DNA from 2 places in the Methylophilus sp. 'Pure River' genome. Region 2 is predicted to be linked to the other one. Evidence: riboswitches for the same ligand, from Rfam matches in the RefSeq annotation. Region 2 holds a riboswitch; the other holds the start of a gene.

What was found. Region 2 has a riboswitch for cobalamin ahead of nrdA (class 1a ribonucleoside-diphosphate reductase subunit alpha). Riboswitches for the same ligand answer to the same signal wherever they lie in the genome.
Region 1: another riboswitch for cobalamin. It lies ahead of ACIDE9_RS12385 (TonB-dependent receptor domain-containing protein); the one in region 2 lies ahead of nrdA (class 1a ribonucleoside-diphosphate reductase subunit alpha).

What each region holds. Positions count from the first base shown of each region.
Region 1 covers NZ_JBKOUE010000010.1:53,463-57,226, forward strand. Annotated here, with positions in the region: gene ACIDE9_RS12385 (TonB-dependent receptor domain-containing protein) at 1-1,755, opposite strand, end outside; cobalamin riboswitch at 1,901-2,113, opposite strand; gene ACIDE9_RS12390 (hypothetical protein) at 2,204-2,440, shown strand; gene ACIDE9_RS12395 (cell division protein ZapA) at 2,443-2,745, shown strand; gene ACIDE9_RS12400 (SGNH/GDSL hydrolase family protein) at 3,152-3,764, shown strand, end outside.
Region 2 covers NZ_JBKOUE010000003.1:127,161-140,591, reverse strand. Annotated here, with positions in the region: gene metE (5-methyltetrahydropteroyltriglutamate--homocysteine S-methyltransferase) at 1-397, shown strand, start outside; gene ACIDE9_RS04460 (RNA polymerase sigma factor) at 550-1,062, shown strand; gene ACIDE9_RS04455 (FecR family protein) at 1,059-1,910, shown strand; gene ACIDE9_RS04450 (sigma-70 family RNA polymerase sigma factor) at 1,954-2,454, shown strand; gene ACIDE9_RS04445 (FecR domain-containing protein) at 2,451-3,416, shown strand; gene ACIDE9_RS04440 (TonB-dependent receptor domain-containing protein) at 3,522-5,891, shown strand; gene ACIDE9_RS04435 (TonB-dependent siderophore receptor) at 6,044-8,365, shown strand; gene ACIDE9_RS04430 (OmpP1/FadL family transporter) at 8,459-9,724, opposite strand; cobalamin riboswitch at 9,962-10,183, shown strand; gene nrdA (class 1a ribonucleoside-diphosphate reductase subunit alpha) at 10,356-12,635, shown strand; gene nrdB (class Ia ribonucleoside-diphosphate reductase subunit beta) at 12,845-13,431, shown strand, end outside.

The DNA.
Region 1 (3,764 bases), on a different contig from region 2:
CTTCCAATGAGGACTCAATCGATAGCCTAATGATGCGTTGACCAAGGCATAACCGCTGAGTCTGAAGTTGTTGTCCGCGTCGTTGTAGCGTTGCGAAGAGGCGCTAACTTCGGTGCCAACATCCCAGTCGCCAGACTTGTATTGCAATTGCAGGTTCCCGTAGCGCTGACTTCTTCTCACAAGTAAATTATCTGTGTCATCGTTGCGTGGAGACTGGATGGTCAAGTTTCCTGTGAGTTGCCACTGAGGGTTCAACACGATGCTGCTTTCAGCAGTGATCCCTTTAATTTCTACCTTGCCTGAATTGGTTGGGCAGAATCCTGCAAAACTACAGCCTGATGTTGCAGGGCCTGCATTCTGGATAAGGTCGCGGATATGGTTTTCAAATACGGTCAGCTTGGCCTGGATAGCCGAGGTTTGATAACGTAGGCTGGCTTCAACGTTATCCGATTTTTCCGGTTTCAGGGCCGGGTCGCCAAAGCTTGGAAAGTACAATTGGTTAAAGGTAGGCGCCCTAAAGGCTGATCCATATTGAGCGGTGATTTGCCATTCGGGTGAGATGGCGTAGCCATAACCTGCGCCGCCGGTGACGTAGTTGCCATATTGGGTGTTGTGATCTTCACGTGCTGAGAGTTGAATGCTGTGCGCTTCGTGATTGCCAACGAAGCCAAGCATGAAGCCGTCATCGTTACGCGTCTTGTCTATGCTGGGGTTGCCATTGGAAAATGTCAGGACATCTTGCTCCAGCCTATCGTAGGCAAAGGTCAATGTGCCGAACGGTAGCGTGTAATCATGTTGCCAGGTAATCTGGGTTTGTTCTGAGTCGAATTTACTGCGGCTGCTCGCGCTGTTTAAGCTGAATGAGCGCTCACGCCCGATGCCATATTTCAATGTGCTCGTCCAATGCTCGGTCAGCCGGTTTTTCAGTGTCGCACCATAGGCTTGCTGGTTGGTGGTGGAGTAATTACGGTAGGCATTATCAAACTGGTTTTGGCCATCAGATTCCATAAAGCGCAAACCGAGGCTATGGCCTTCTGCAAGCTCTAGGTCTGCATAAGCCGTGCCGCTCAGATTGTTATAACCATCACGGTCACGGTCAATCGTTTGCGGGGGACGTTTTTTTGCAGAAATGCCTCTCGTGTCATAACTGCTCATTTGAGCACCAAATTGTAGTGCCTGATAGCGACTGTCGAATCCTGCACTGCCGGTGTATGTGTCGTAACTGCCAGCACCTACACTACCGTAAAAGAGAGTCTGGTCGGTTTTTGCTCGTCGAGTAAAAATCTGGATAACGCCGCCAATAGCATCAGCGCCATAAAGGCTGGAAGCAGGGCCACGTAGAATTTCAATTCTGTCTATCAAGGATAATGGCAGGTTTTCGAAGGCAGTGGTTCCCAGTGTCGCGGAGTTGACTCTCAGTCCATCGATAAGCACAATCAGTTGTTCCGCATTGGTGCCACGTATAAATACACTGCTGGCCGTTCCCATGCCGCCATTGGTGGAAATCTGCAAGCCGGGCTGTAATCTGAGTAGGTCCGGCAGCGAGCTGCCTTTCACTCTTTCAATCTCGTCACGCGTGATCACTGTGATGTCACCAGTCGCCGTCTTGGTTGAAACTGGTATTCTTGCTGCGGTCACGCTCACTTCGTCCAATGACAGTGAGGCGAGATTGGAGGTGTTTTCAGAAAAAACCTCTTGAGCCAAGGACATGGCTGGGTAAAGGGCGATGAGTCCCAAAATGATTTTTTTATTCATATTTGTTTCCGATAATGCATACGACCCCGCATGCAGAACATAAAGTGGAAACCTGGGATGTGTATTGACGACTAAAAGGCAAGCAGGCACTTCAATTAAATCGAAGTGCCATTTTTTTAGAGTCACCGTCACCCCGCGGTATTTCCATGCGATTTGGTTGCGAGGCCGGTCTCCGGGCTTGCAAGTTTTGATCTATCGCCTTCCCGAGTTTGAACTCAGTGGCATGTGGATAGACCCGCACTTGCTTACCGTTGCGGGGGCAGCACAGGAATTGCGAATATTAGGTCCGCGCACCTGTTTCCCAGTTTCACCTTGCCTGTAGAAATACAGCAAAGGCACCTGACAACTGGTTGCTATTTTAGTCTAAAGCCTGCTTTTTTGCCAGCAAGCCTACTTTCGACAGCAATGCTCAAATTATCAATTTACTTTGAAAAAACGCGCTTAGCTATTGACCACACTCATTTTTTTAAAAGATAATGGGCTGATGGATGCCGATTTAAAAAGTCTTGAAGAGCGTGTGACGAAGCTGATTGCTTTGTGCGGCCAGCTGCGTGACGAAAATGTGGAGTTGCGTCAGGAGGTCACACGGCTGCATCAGGAGTCGCAATCACTCAAAGTCAATATGACGCAAGCCAGTGTACAACTGGAGCGTTTGTTGTCGGCGTTGCCTGAGGAAGGTCGTTAGTCATGGCAAGTAATCCGATTGATATCGAAATTATGGGCCGCGCGCTCAGCGTGACTTGTACTGACGAAGAGCGTGACAGTTTGTTGCAGGCGGTTGGCTATCTTGATGGTAAAATGCGCGAAATTCGTGATGCTGGCAAGATGGTGAGTGTGGAGCGGATTGCGATTATGGCGGCACTCAATATTACGCATGAGTTGCTGAATACGCGTAGCGGCGGTGTGGATGTGGGCGATGTGAAAAAACGCATTTCAACCATGCAGCAGCAGATTGATGATGTATTATCCGGCCAGCATAAACTGTTGTAATCCGCTTCAATTCACAAAATTTTCATCGTCATTTTTACTAATTGGCGTATCATAAAAACGGTGTGCTAAGGCGTTGCCTGAGTCTAAAATTCCTTGAACTAGTCTTTGTTATAGGTTTCGGCTCATCAGGTGCTGTGCGATCGCACTAAGTTGGGTGGTCTTTTAAGGCTCCCTTGGCGTGTGAACCTAATGTACCTTAGGCTGTTACCACCTGAACTTTTTGGTTCAGGATCTCGGCTCAGGTAACCCCTTAGCGCATTGTTTTCCCTTCTCTTTCTGTGGTTCCTCGCCACGTCATTACGTTTCAACTAGCTGTCGTTGTAAAGTTTCTATTGCAATCTTTAATGGATTGATTAAAAATCCAGTTGGTTACATAGATTAACAATTAACACTCAGGGAGTACGGCATGCGTAAGCTATTTTTCTGGTTTTTTGCATTTGCATTGTTTTCTCAGCAAGCGTTTGCTTATAGCGGTATCACTGCGATAGGCGATAGTTTTTTCGACGGTGGTGATCAAGAGACTGCGGTGGTCAGTTATTATAAGTTATTTGGTAGCGGACAGACGGGTGCGCCTTACAGCAACTATCGTTTTACCAATGGTCCAACAGCCGTTGAATATCTTGCGACCGAGTTAGGTTTAAATTCACCCGCTAGTTTTCAAAATTTTGCAGTTGGCGGCGCAACCACTGCGGATATGCTGACGTTTATGACGAGCTACCTGAATACCGTGCCGTCGATTGATGCTGGACATTTATATGTGCTGGATGGCGGCGGAAACGGTATTGAGACATTCTCAGCACAAGACTCTGCACAAAATATGATTGATATGGTGGCGTTATTGCATAGCAAGGGCGCCACTGACTTTTTGGTGTTAGGTTTACCGGCGCTGGTTGATGCGCCACGTTTTAGTGCTGCTGCGCCAGGCGTGGTCCAGTTTTTAGAGGATTACACGCGAGACTATAACGACTACCTGGTTGCGGGGTTAGCAGGGTTGGGGTTGCCAACGACTGCGAACCTGA
Region 2 (13,431 bases):
ATCTTTCCGTATCACGGCTAATGGTGTTGCCGATGAAACGCAGATCCACACGCATATGTGCTATTCGGAGTTTAATGACATTATTGCTGCGATTGCCGAGATGGATGCTGACGTAATTACCATTGAAACCTCACGCTCGGACATGGAATTGCTGGATGCGTTTGATGATTTCAACTACCCGAATGAAATCGGGCCAGGCGTCTATGACATTCACTCGCCGAATATCCCGACCCAGGATCATATCGTGCAACTCATGCAAAAAGCGGCCGAGCGGATTCCGGCTGAGCGTTTGTGGGTGAACCCGGATTGTGGCTTGAAGACACGCCAGTGGGCGGAAGTGTTACCCGCGTTGACCAATATGGTTGCAGCAGCTAAAACCTTGCGTGCCCAGGCGTAAGGCGTGATACAGCTTGCTGGCATCCTGTGTCGGGTGCCAGCAAATCTTGCCTTCTCTTTGCGTTTTTTAATCTAGTTGATAATGATTTTCATTTGTATTTTTTTATAGAGGCCGCTAAGATGTCCGTTTAAATAATTGTCTGCCTCATTGCTGTGTTGCTCCATCCCGAAAACTCCAAACTTGTAGTGACCCTGGTGTATCACTACGATGAATTGGTCAATTATGTGAAGCGTCACTTTGGTGACCAGCATTTCGCACAGGATGTGGTGCATGACGTCTGCATTGAGATCATGGAGCGGCCACTGGGCCAGCCGGTGAATACGCCCATGGCCTTTTTGCGCCGGCTTTCCAGAAACCGGGCCATAGACCGTTACCGCCAGCAGCAGATGCAGCAGTCTCACGTGCACACCATGCAGGATACGCTAGCGCAGGCACATGAGGTGGATGGCGAGCGGGTATTACATTTTGTGCAGCGATTAGAGGCGTTAAAACGCATTATCGAAGCGTTACCGCCGCGTCAGCAGCAGGTGTTTTTACTGCACAGGTTGCATGAAATGCCACAGCAGGAAATTGCAGATGCGCTGGGTATTTCGCGCAATATGGTGACACAGCATTTTACCAAGGCGATGGCGACCATCCAGCGGGCTTGGGGAGCGCAGGCATGAAGATCAGTCGCCATGAAGCTCGCCCCTTGCCGGAACAGGGGAGTGCACCGGATGTGCTCAGCCCTTATACAGAGGCATTGCGCAACCACTTTCCTTCGCGGGAAGACATTCTGCGCGCAGCCCAACAGCAGGCCCGGCACCAGCGCCGTTTGAAAAAAATCACTGCCGGTATTGCCGCCATCAGCGTCGTTGCACTCAGCTGGTATGTAGACCCGGTATTGCAGCGTGAAGACCTGCATACCATGGTCGGACAACAAGCCCATTATGTGTTGAAAGATGGCAGTCGCGTCACGCTCAACACCAATAGTGTTCTGCTGGTTGAGCAGCGCCTTTACTCCAGGCAATTACATTTGCAGCAAGGAGAGGCGTTGTTTAGCGTAGAGCATGCATGGCGACCTTTCACCGTCTATGCACACGAAACGGCTATCAGGGATATCGGGACGGTATTTAATGTACGTCATCATGGGCAAGGCGCTGTGGTGACCGTGGTCGAAGGCGCTGTAGAAGTGCGCACTGCGTCTGACCGGCGCCAGGTTTTCCAGAACCAGGCAGTGCGTACCCTGGCGGCTGACATTTCTACAACACAGACTGTTTCAGCTACTGCTACAACGGTCTGGCAACAAGGCCGACTCATGTTTGACGGTGACACCCTGGCAGAGGTTGTCAGCGAGTTGCAGCGTTACCATCACGGGCAGATTGAAATTGCAGATGCACGCATCGCCAATTACCGCATGTCAGGTGAGTACGATATCAATGGTATTGATGCATTGATTGATACCTTGCCAGAAATTTTGCCGGTGCGTATCTCCCGGCAAGAGGGTGGTGTGATTGTGATCCGGCATCTTTAATCATGATTGAGCCATTTTATATTGTCGCTAGAAAGTGTCAGCCATGGCTTTGCTGAATGTGCGCTGGCAGCAATTACACGATGTCTACCGTCAGCATCATGACTGGCTGCAGGGCTGGTTGCGCAAAAAAACCGGCAACCCATGGGATGCGGCGGATATTGCGCATGATACGTTTGTGCGTGTTATGCATAAAGACAAGCTGGCCCAGTTAGGGGCAGAGCCACGTGCCTTGCTGGTGCATATTGCCAAAGGCCTGGTCATAGACCACTGGCGCCATCAGCAGGTGGAACGCGCTTACCAGGAAACATTGGCACATCTCACGCCAGACTTATGGCCATCGGCTGAAGAGCAGCACCTGATTCTGGAATCATTGCGACAAATTGATCATCTATTGCAACACATGCCTGCGCAAACCCGCGCTATTTTTTTACTGGCGCAACTGGATGGGCTGACTTACCAGCAGGTTGCCGATCAACTGGCGCTTTCACTGATCACTGTCAAACGGCATATGCGTAAAGCGTATCTGGCGTGTTTAAGCCTATGATGTTAAATACTCCCTCAACGCTGGATCAACAGGTGCTGGCCCAGGCGGTGGACTGGCTGCTGAAATTACAGTCAGAGGAGACGAGCCCTGCGACACTGGCGGCGTTTGAGCATTGGCAAAGCAGTCACCCACAACATGCAGAGGCCTGGTCGCGACTCACGCAAATACAGCACACCTTTGGGCAGGTGCCGCATAAAGCATTGGCCAAACAGGTGCTGGCGCGCATAGACCATACATCACGCAGGCAGGCACTCAAAAAACTGGGTACGCTGGCAATCGTATTACCAAGTGCCTGGCTGGGATACCGAACGTTACCTTTAGAACGCTGGCGGGCCGGGTACCAGACCGCGGTTGGCGAGCAGAAACATCTGCATCTGGGCGATGGCACGCGCCTGGTATTGAATACAGATTCTGCCGTGGATATCCAGTATCACCAAGAGCGGAAGATTGTGTTGCACCAAGGTGAAGTGTGGCTGGAAACCGGGCATCAGGACAAGCGCAAATTGGTCGTCATTACGCCGCATGGTGAGCTGGTGCCATTGGGTACACGCTTCAATGTCAAGTTGACTGCTGATCGTACTATATTGGCGGTGACCGAAGGGGCAGTGCGTATTCAACTCGACAATGGCCAGAGCAGTGTGGTGCAAGCCGGGCAGCAGCGCGCATTCAATCGTCATGCATTGGAGCCAGCACGAGTTGCGGACCAAAGCGTGGGCTACTGGCAGCAAGGCATGCTGCTGGCACAAGCAATGCCCTTAGAGGCATTGCTCAAAGAGCTGGCACGTTACCGGCACGGCGTGATCCGTTGCCATCCTGAGCTCAGGCAGATGACCGTATCGGGAGCGTTTCCTTTAAAAGATACCGATGCCGCACTCGACTTGCTGCAAAAGACCTTGCCGGTAAAAGTCGTCGCGCCTAGCCGCTACTGGATCATGATTGAACCTGCATCTGCCGCAGGATAAAAAAATGTTGTTTACCCTGATACTTTTTTAGCATTCGCCCGGTGTACATGATGAAGGCCGTTCCTAGGCCGTTTCATTATTGATACTTAAGAAAGTTCTCAGGCAATGACATTTTCCGTTTTTAAACTTACTCCGTTGCAGAGCGCACTGCGTGTTGCTTTGTGCGGCTTTATTTTGGCGGCCAGCCCGTCGCTGGTGATGGCGGATAGCCCCAAAGCCGTCGCCGAGAAACAGCATTATCAACTCGCCCCAGGCCCCTTGGGTCATGTGCTGGCAGAGTTTGCTGCCTTGACTGGCACACGCCTGTCGTTTGACCCCGCCCTGCTTGCCAACTTGAAAAGTGACGGCCTGCAAGGGTATTACAGCGTTAATGAGGGATTCGATACCTTGCTCAAGGGCAGTGATTTTGCACTGGATGACAAGGGTGGTCAGCAATATTCGCTAAAGAAGAGCGCGAAAGTCAGTAGCTCTGCTGCACCCACGACCAGCGCTCATGAATCAGTGGATACCTTGCCAGAAGTGACCGTGCAGGGTGAGAAAATCACGCGTAAACTCAGTGAAACCTACTCCAGTGTGGCTGTCGCTACCGCCCAGGATATCCGTACGCATGGTGATCAGTCGCTATCTGACATCATGGCGCGTACGCCTGGTGTATATACGCAGTCACGTAATGAAACCTGGGGCATCCGTGGCGTGCCGGTAACCGGCTTTGATGACCAGGGGCCGCTGTCGTTAAACAACGCGGTGTCGGTGTTTGTTGATGGCGCCTTGCAAACCAGCAGTATGGTGACCATGAGCCCGCTTTCAACCTGGGATATGAAACAGGTGGAAGTGTACCGTGGTGCGCAATCGACCGTGCAAGGCCGCAACGCATTGGCGGGAGCGGTGATTATGCAAACCAATGATCCCGAGTTTAAAAATACACTGACCTTGCAAGGCAACCTTGGCAATTATTACCAGCAGGGTGGGGCGCTTGCAGCCAACGCGGTGTTAGTGCCAGAGGTGTTGGCAGGCCGCTTTGCCTTGAATGTGCAAAATGAAGAGGGTTATATCAAGAACCGTGTGCTGGATAACAATGCCGATCCGCGCCGCTCTATCAATGCCCGTGGCAAATTGTTGTTATTGGCTGGGGATAACACAGAGGCTTTGCTGACCTTATCGCACACCGATTACCACGCCGGTAGCAATGGCGTGACGCAACTCAATAACCAGCCGCAATATTACAAGTTGAACCAGAACACAGATGCTTTTGATGCCATACAGCAAAATGAGGCGACGCTAAAGCTGACACATCAGCTCAATAAGTCATGGGCGTTAACCAGCATTTCTTCGGGGACCAATGCGAACTACCAGAGCCTGCTGGATTTTGATCAGGGCGCGGTAGATAGCGAAGAAGCCAATCGCCACCATCAAACCAGATTATTTAGCCAGGAGTTCCGCGCCACATACCAGGGGGATACCCTGAAGGCACACGCGGGTTTCTATTACGGGTCTTCCAGAATCAAGTTTAATGATACCTTGGGCGTCGTGGGCTTCGGGTCGGTATTGATGGCGGATGGCAGAAGCCAAATACGTAATCAGGCCATCTTTGGCGAGGTTAACTGGGATTTTGCCCCGCACTGGCAAGCCATCGCCGGTTTGCGTTATGACCGTGAGAAAAATGAAGCCAAGGTCGATTATGTGCTGGATACCTTCTCGCTATCACCAGTCACCGAAGCCGATGACAAAAAGACTTTTGGCGCCTTACTGCCAAAAGCGGGCATCAACTATATCTGGTCGCCTACTCAGCGTACTGGCTTTGTGGTGCAACGTGGTTATCGTGGCGGTGGTATTAATATGCGGGTGCCATCCGATCACCGGCCATATGACGCGGAATTCACTACTACCTACGAGCTTTCTTATCGCGGTAGCTGGCCTGAATATGGCCTGAAAACCTTTGCCAACGTGTATTACACCGATTGGAAGGACCAGCAGGTGCGTCAGCGCGATGCATTGAATCGTTTGTATATTTCTAACGCTGCCAGAAGCCGTATGCGCGGCCTGGAGGTTTCGGCTGAGTATGCGATCAATAGTGACTGGCAGATGATTGCCGGTGCCGCCTACAACCATACCGAGTATCTGGACTTCATCAACAGTGATGGTCTCAATATGCGCGGCAAGCAGTTCATTATGGCGCCGAGAACCAAAGTGAATCTTGGCTTGAACTACCACTTGGGTAATCAGTGGCTGTTCAATGTAGACACGGTTTACCAAGATAGCAGCCCTTCCGTATATCTGCTCACAGAAACCAGACGCAACGACAGCGTGGTGCTGGTGAATACCAATGCGACCTATCGTTTAAATCCACGTACCACGGTGAATGCCTTTGTGCGTAACCTGTTTGACCGCGAGTATGTCACCAATAATAGTAGTGGCGATGTGCTCGATGTTGGCGCTCCGCGCTTATTCGGAGTGGCGCTTAAGCTGGAGATTTAACGCGTTTCTATTAAAAGTACCGGCCCGCATGGGCAGGTACTTTTTTGACCGGCGCGACCACCGGGATAAATTTTTTAGCTCAGACATCAACATTTGCCGATGCTCATGCGACATACCAGTGTAAGCAATTTATTTATTCACTGGAAAGCACGATGTCTCTCTCTTATAAGCCTACTTTAATGGCGTTATTACTGGCCAATCTCGTTTTCACTGCCCAGGCTGTGGAACTGAATATTCCCTCACAATCATTAGATAAAGCCCTGAATACTTTGGCTCATCAGTCGGGTGAGCGCATTCTCTTTTCTACTGCGTTGACTGAGCATAAACAATCCCCCGCACTCAGGGGTGACTATACTGTGCGTCAGGCGCTGGAAAAGCTACTGGAAAATAGTGGTTTGGCGTTAAAGCAAACGGATAGCAAAAGCTTTACCGTGATTCGGCTGGATGTAGACGAGAAAACGCCTCAGTTATTAAATGAAGTGCATGTGCAGGCAGCCAGGGAGGGCAATGGGCTGCTTAGTCGTTACGAAGCTAATCAGGCCAGTTATGGCGCACTGGGCGAAAAAACATTACTGGATACACCATTCTCCGTCAGGGTGGTGAAATCGGAAGAGATGGTTGATCGCCAAGTGACGAATATTGCGGATGTATTCAGGCTGGATGCTGCCGTGACGGCCTCAAGTAACGGGGTCGCGCGTGAAAGCTCCATGATTACCGTCAGGGGCCTAGCGCTCGATTTATTGAATGGTTATAAAATTGATGGCCTGAATATTTCGGCATGGAATACCGATTTACCCATTGAGCATTTCGAGCAGATTGAGCTGCTGAAAGGCTTGTCCGGGTTCATGTATGGTTTTGCACAGCCGGGCGGTATCCTCAATTACAAGCTCAAGCGCGCCGGGGATACGCCGATGACGCGCGTGACGGCCGGCTTGATGACGGATAGTCAATACAGTCTCAACCTGGATATCGGCCGTCGTTTTGCCGATGATCGTTTGGGATTGCGTGTCAATTATGTACACGAAGGTGGCGATACTTATCTGGATACGCCGATCAAGCGAGATTCAGCCTCCGCCGCACTGGATATTAAACTCAGTGACCAGTTAACCATTGAGGCCGACACACTATATCAAAAACGCAAAGTGAATGGCTCCATGTTCGCGTTGGTGGTGGATGATAATGCTGCCGCCCCTAAGCCGATTGATGGCGCCAAACGCCTGACGCAGGATTTTACCTATCATGAGACCGAGATGCTGACTGCAGGTACCGGGTTGCGTTGGGCATTCAATGACGACTGGAATATCAGTACGGCCGTACGTATGTCCAAACTCAAGCGTACCAATTACGACAGTTATCTTTACATCAATGACGATGCCGGTAACTATGATGATGGCCTGGTACAGTGGTATAGCGAGCACACCAATCTGTCAGCAAACATGATGGTGAATGGGCGGTTTGATACCGGGAGTATCAAGCATGCGCTGGTGGCGGGGACGGATATGCAAACGGTGCATCGCAGTGGTGCGCCGGACGGTTTTGTCTCCTTGGGAACGGGCAATTTGTACGGTGGCCGCAGTGATGCAAGCAATCCACATTCCGACATCAGCAAAGATGTCAGTACCATTTTCAGGACCCGCAATGTTGGTGTGTTTGTGAGCGACACGATTGAATGGACGCCGCAATGGAGCACCATTATTGGCCTGCGTCATAGTAGCTACCGCAAAACCCAGCCCGGCGGTGAGACTTTTGACAAAAGCAAGGTGACACCAACCTATGCTCTGCTCTGGAAACCGCAAGAGGCACTGACTGCCTATGTAAGCTATGTCGAGGCGTTAGAAGAGGGCAACACGGCGCCCCTGGGAACCAATAATAAAGACCAATCCTTTGGGCCGCTGGAAAGCAGGCAATATGAACTTGGCCTCAAGCAGCAAGGCAGCTTCTGGTCTGCCGAAGCCGCGCTGTTCCGCATGCAACGTGGCCTGGCTTACACGAATAGTAGCGATTATTACGTACAGCAAACGAAAGGCCTGGTCCTGAGTGGACTGGACCTGGCGGGCCGTGTTGAACTCGGCAGCCAGTGGGCCTTGCGCGGTAGCATGGTACTCATGCACAGTGAAAACAACAGTGATGATGTTGATGTCAATGGCAAGGATGCGCCTAACGCCCCCAAATTTACTGCTACCTTATTTACTGATTATCAAATGCTGGCTGTGCCTGGCGTGACCTTATCAGCAGGGATGCGTTATGTGGGTGACCGTTACCTGGAAGCAAGAAATATTCACCGCATGGATAGTTATACTTTATTTGATCTGGGTGCGCGCTATCAGGCCAAACTGAATGACCATCGCGTGACCATGCGTGCGGCTATTCAGAACCTGACCAATGAGAAATATTGGCAAACCCACGGCGACTGGAATTTCCTGACGCAGGGCGAGCCGCGTATTTTCAAGGTGAGTGCACAGGTAGATTTTTAAGCGTGACAGCTAGGGGATCAGCTGACTGTTGTTTTCCTCAGACATACTCGTTTTGGAGCCTGGCATCCTTGATGCCAGGTTTTTTTGTTTAAGCTACCAGCGGCGGCTCAGCATAAAGTGCAACACAATCGCCTCATTACGGATTTCAGACTCACCAAATAATCGGCTGTTGTATTTAACACTGACAGGTAGCATCCATTCGACGCCGCTTGTCATCAGCCAGTGCTGGTCGACCTTGCGTGCGGCACCGAAGGTGAGGTGATGCTCTAGGGTGCCTGCCAATAAAGGACTGGAGTTCTGGCGCGGGATCGGGTTTTTGCCGTAATTGTGGCCCGCATAAAGCGTGGTACGGTCATCCCAGTTGTACGCAACGCCTGTCGCGACTACCCATTGGTCTTTCCAGTCGGCTGCCATTGAGCTGCCATATATAGATTGCGCTGAAGCATTGTTTGGTTTGGTGGCGCGCAGGGTCACGTCATTGATCGCATCGCTCCAGTTAAGCCAGTTGAGTTTGAATGAAAGCAACCAGTCATCTGTTGGCTTGAACGCCATCCCGACAGCGACTTCACGCGGCAGGGCGAAGCCTTTGATTGAAGCATCGGCATACTTCACCTTGCCCAACCCGAAATCTGTGAAGTCAGCTGTCAGTGTGCCGCCGGTCATCGGCAATTCGGTTTTCTCGGTATAGGAGGCCGCCAGCGTCAGTGCAGGGGTCACACGATATTGCATGCCCAGCTTGAAGCCTGTACGCACTGCGGAGGCGCCCTCTAATTTGTAACCTGCAAAGGGCACCGCACTCACTGAAGTATTCGCAAAAAAGTCCTGTTCTATGCTCGCATAAACAATATTCAGGCTGGCGCCCAGAGAGAGCTTGTCAGTTACCTCGCAACCGATACCGGGGATGATCTTGGCGATCCCAAACAGCGAGGACAAATCATCGCGATTGCCAAACGGCGTACGCAGGTTGTCGAACACGCCACCGGCGCCGCCTTGTGCGAACAAGCCTATGCCAGCCGTACAAGGGGTATTTTCCAGGGGCCGCGCATAGCCACCACCACCAAGCAAGGTGTAGCGGTTGGACGCATGTTCTTCGTTGCGGGGGTCTTTGTGTACCAGGTCGGTGGTGCGTAGCACTGAGCCAAACATATCCAGCAATGGCGCTTTGATCTGCGTCAGCCCGGCCGGGTTGGTATTGAGTGCGCTGGTGTCACGCGCGACCGCCACGTCAGCACCGCCCATCAGGGTTGATTCAGCACCAAAGCCAATGAGGTTGATGCCGTTGGTGGCATACGCGGGGCTGGCAGCCACCAACATGAGGACGGTGAGTCTGCATCTTGTAGATAGACGGAGAAAAGTCATGACGGATTTGGTTTTTATTCGTTATGCCTAGTGTCGCATAATTCGTTACCACTGTGTCCTAATGATTACGACGTAAAAATAGCTTTTTTATCACGATAGGAGACGGCATATCACTCACTGAAGTTGTGCAGTATGGTTGTAAAAATATTCTTGAATAAAAACAATCAGTTGCTCACTGTCAAGGTAAATAAATCAATATATTGTGTTTTTGATAATTGAAAAGCCATAGATATTGTTTTATAGTCGCATCCATACGGTATGCAGAAGACAGTCTTCTTCTGTATTTAAAAGGGAATCTGGTGCGTGAAGACGGCGCAGTCCTCATCAAGCCAGAGCTGCCCCCGCAACTGTGATCAGCGAGTTATTTGCTGTTAACAACGCCACTGATAATTTCGGGAAGGCAAAGCAAATAATGGTGACCTGAAAGCCAGGAGACCTACCGTAAGTTTTTTCTTGTTAACGTTTGAGGCGGGGTGTCCTCGGCAGATGCAGTGAGCCAAGTTTTGTGCTGATTGCTCTTCTGGCCTTTAAGCGGGTGCATTTTCTGCGGTCCTGGGTTTTCCCGGGGCGGGATGCGCGTTGCGAAAAGCCTGTGCCATGCCACCTTCGCTGCCATGATTGGGAGCCATTAATGTCACAATACGAATCCATGCAGGCCACAAAACGGGATGGTCGCAAGGAACCGATTAATCTCGACAAAATTCACCGCGTGATCGACTGGGCCGCACAGGGCCTGAATAATGTGTCGGTATCGCAGGTAGAGTTGCGCTCCCATATCCAGTTTTACGATGGCATTCGTACGGACGACATTCATGAAACCATCATCAAGTCGGCCGCTGACCTGATTTCTGAAGAAACGCCTGACTACCAGTACCTGGCTGCGCGTTTATCCATTTTTCACCTGCGCAAAATTGCTTATGGCCAGTTTGAGCCGCCACATTTGTTTGACCACGTGACGACCCTGACCGAACTGGGCAAGTATGACCCGCATCTGCTGCGCGATTACAGCCGTGAAGAGTTTGATGCGTTAAATAGCCATCTGGACCACTGGCGCGACATGAATTTCTCTTACGCCGCTGTGAAGCAACTTGAGGGTAAATACCTGGTGCAGAACCGCGTTACCAAGAAAATCTACGAGAGCCCGCAGTTCCTGTACATTCTGGTGGCCATGAGCCTGTTTGCCAATTACAAAGGGCAGACAAGACTGGATCTGATCAAGCGCTTCTATGATGCGGTGTCTACTTTCAAAATCTCGTTGCCTACACCTATCATGTCTGGTGTGCGTACGCCTACACGCCAATTTAGCTCCTGCGTGCTGATTGAGTGTGATGACAGCCTGGATAGCATCAACGCCACATCAAGCGCCATTGTGAAATACGTGTCACAGCGTGCCGGTATCGGCGTCAACGCGGGCCGCATCCGCGCCCTGGGCAGTGAAATCCGTGGTGGTGAAGCACAGCACACTGGCTGCCTGCCATTCTACAAATTGTTCCAGTCTGCGGTGAAGTCTTGCTCACAGGGCGGCGTGCGCGGTGGTGCAGCCACCTTGTTCTACCCGCTGTGGCATTTGGAAGTTGAGTCACTGCTGGTGCTCAAAAACAACCGCGGCGTGGAAGAGAACCGTGTACGCCACCTCGATTACGGCGTGCAGATCAACCGCCTGATGTACCAGCGCCTGATCAAAGGCCAGAACATCACCTTGTTCTCTCCACATGATGTACCAGGCTTGTACGATTCCTTCTTTGCCGACCAAGACGAATTCGAGCGCCTCTATGCGCAATACGAAGCCGATGACAGCATCCGCAAGCGTAGCTTGCCAGCCGTAGACCTGTTCTCGCTGGTGATGCAAGAACGCGCAGGCACAGGCCGTATCTACATTCAGAACGTAGACCACTGCAATACACACAGCCCGTTTGACCCGGCCGTTGCTCCAGTGCGCCAGTCCAACCTGTGTATGGAAATTGCACTGCCGACCCATCCATTGAACGACATCAATGATGAAGAGGGCGAAATTGCCTTGTGCACCTTGTCAGCGTTTAACCTGGGTGCATTGGAGTCACTGGATGAACTCGAAGGCCTGGCTGATTTGGTGGTGCGTGCGCTGGATGCCTTGCTGGAATACCAGGATTACCCGGTCAAAGCTGCTCTCAATGCCACCAACAAGCGCCGTTCATTGGGCGTGGGCGTGATCAACTACGCTTACTACCTGGCCAAAAATGGCACTAACTACACCAGCGACGCAGCGTTGGGCCTGACCCACCGCACGTTTGAGGCGATTCAGTATTACCTGCTCAAGGCTTCGGTACAGTTGTCACGCGAATTTGGTCCATGCGGTGCATTTAACGAAACCACGTATGCCAAAGGTATTTTGCCGATTGATACCTATAAAAAAGACCTTGATGCCGTCTGCAGCGAGCCATTGTTGCTGGACTGGGAAAGCCTGCGTGCCGACATCCAGAAAGATGGCCTGCGTAACTCTACGCTGACAGCATTGATGCCATCCGAGACGTCCAGCCAGATTGCCAACGCCACCAATGGTATCGAACCGCCGCGCGGCCTGGTGTCTGTCAAACAGTCCAAAGATGGCATCTTGCGCCAGGTGGTACCAGAGATTGACCGCTTGCGTGACCAGTACCAGTTGCTGTGGAAAATGCCTAGCAATGAGGGTTACCTCAAGCTGGTGGGCATTATGCAAAAGTTTGTTGACCAGTCTATTTCTGCCAACACCAACTATGACCCCACCCGTTTTGAAGGCGGCCGTGTGCCTATGAAGCAGTTGCTCAAAGACTTGTTGCAAGTGTACAAACTGGGCATCAAAACTTTGTATTACCACAACACCCGTGATGGTGCGACAGAAGGCGGCACTGAGGCGGAAGATGATGGGTGTGCCAGCGGCGCCTGCAAGATTTAAATAAGCGCTGACTCAGTGGCTGCGCGGGCAAATTGCAACGTTGTGCGGTGCTCGAAATCTCATGTACTCCATGTACATTCCGGTTTCTGTGCTCCGGACGCCTTGCACTTTATCCCGCTCACTCACTGATCAAACGCTTATTGCAGTGGGGTAATGAGTAGATTTTAAAAACAGTTTGAGAATAAAACTTAAACATTAGGAACACGGCTATGGCCTACAGCATCTTTACCAAAATCGACAACGAACAGTTAAAAGAACCCATGTTCTTCGGTCAGCCCGTCAACGTGGCACGTTATGACCAGCAAAAATATCCGGTCTTCGAGAAGCTGATCGAGAAACAACTGTCATTCTTCTGGCGCCCGGAAGAGGTCGATGTGTCACAAGACCGTGCTGACTACCAGGGTCTGCCTGAGCATGAAAAGCATATTTTCATCAGCAACCTCAAATACCAGACGCTGTTGGATTCCATCCAGGGCCGCAGCCCTAACGTGGCATTGTTGCCATTGGTGTCACTGCCCGAGCTGGAAACCTGGATTGAAACCTGGGCGTTTTCCGAGACGATTCACTCGCGCTCTTACACCCACATCATCCGCAACATCGTCAATGATCCTTCTATCATTTTTGACGACATCGTGCGCAATGACAACATCACCGCGCGTGCCTCGGATATCGCCCATTATTACGACGAACTGATCCATCAGACCATGTTGTATTCGCAACTGGGCGAGGGCGATCACGTCATCAATGGCGAAACTATCTCGGTCAACAAGCGCGAACTTAAAAAGCTGCTGTATCG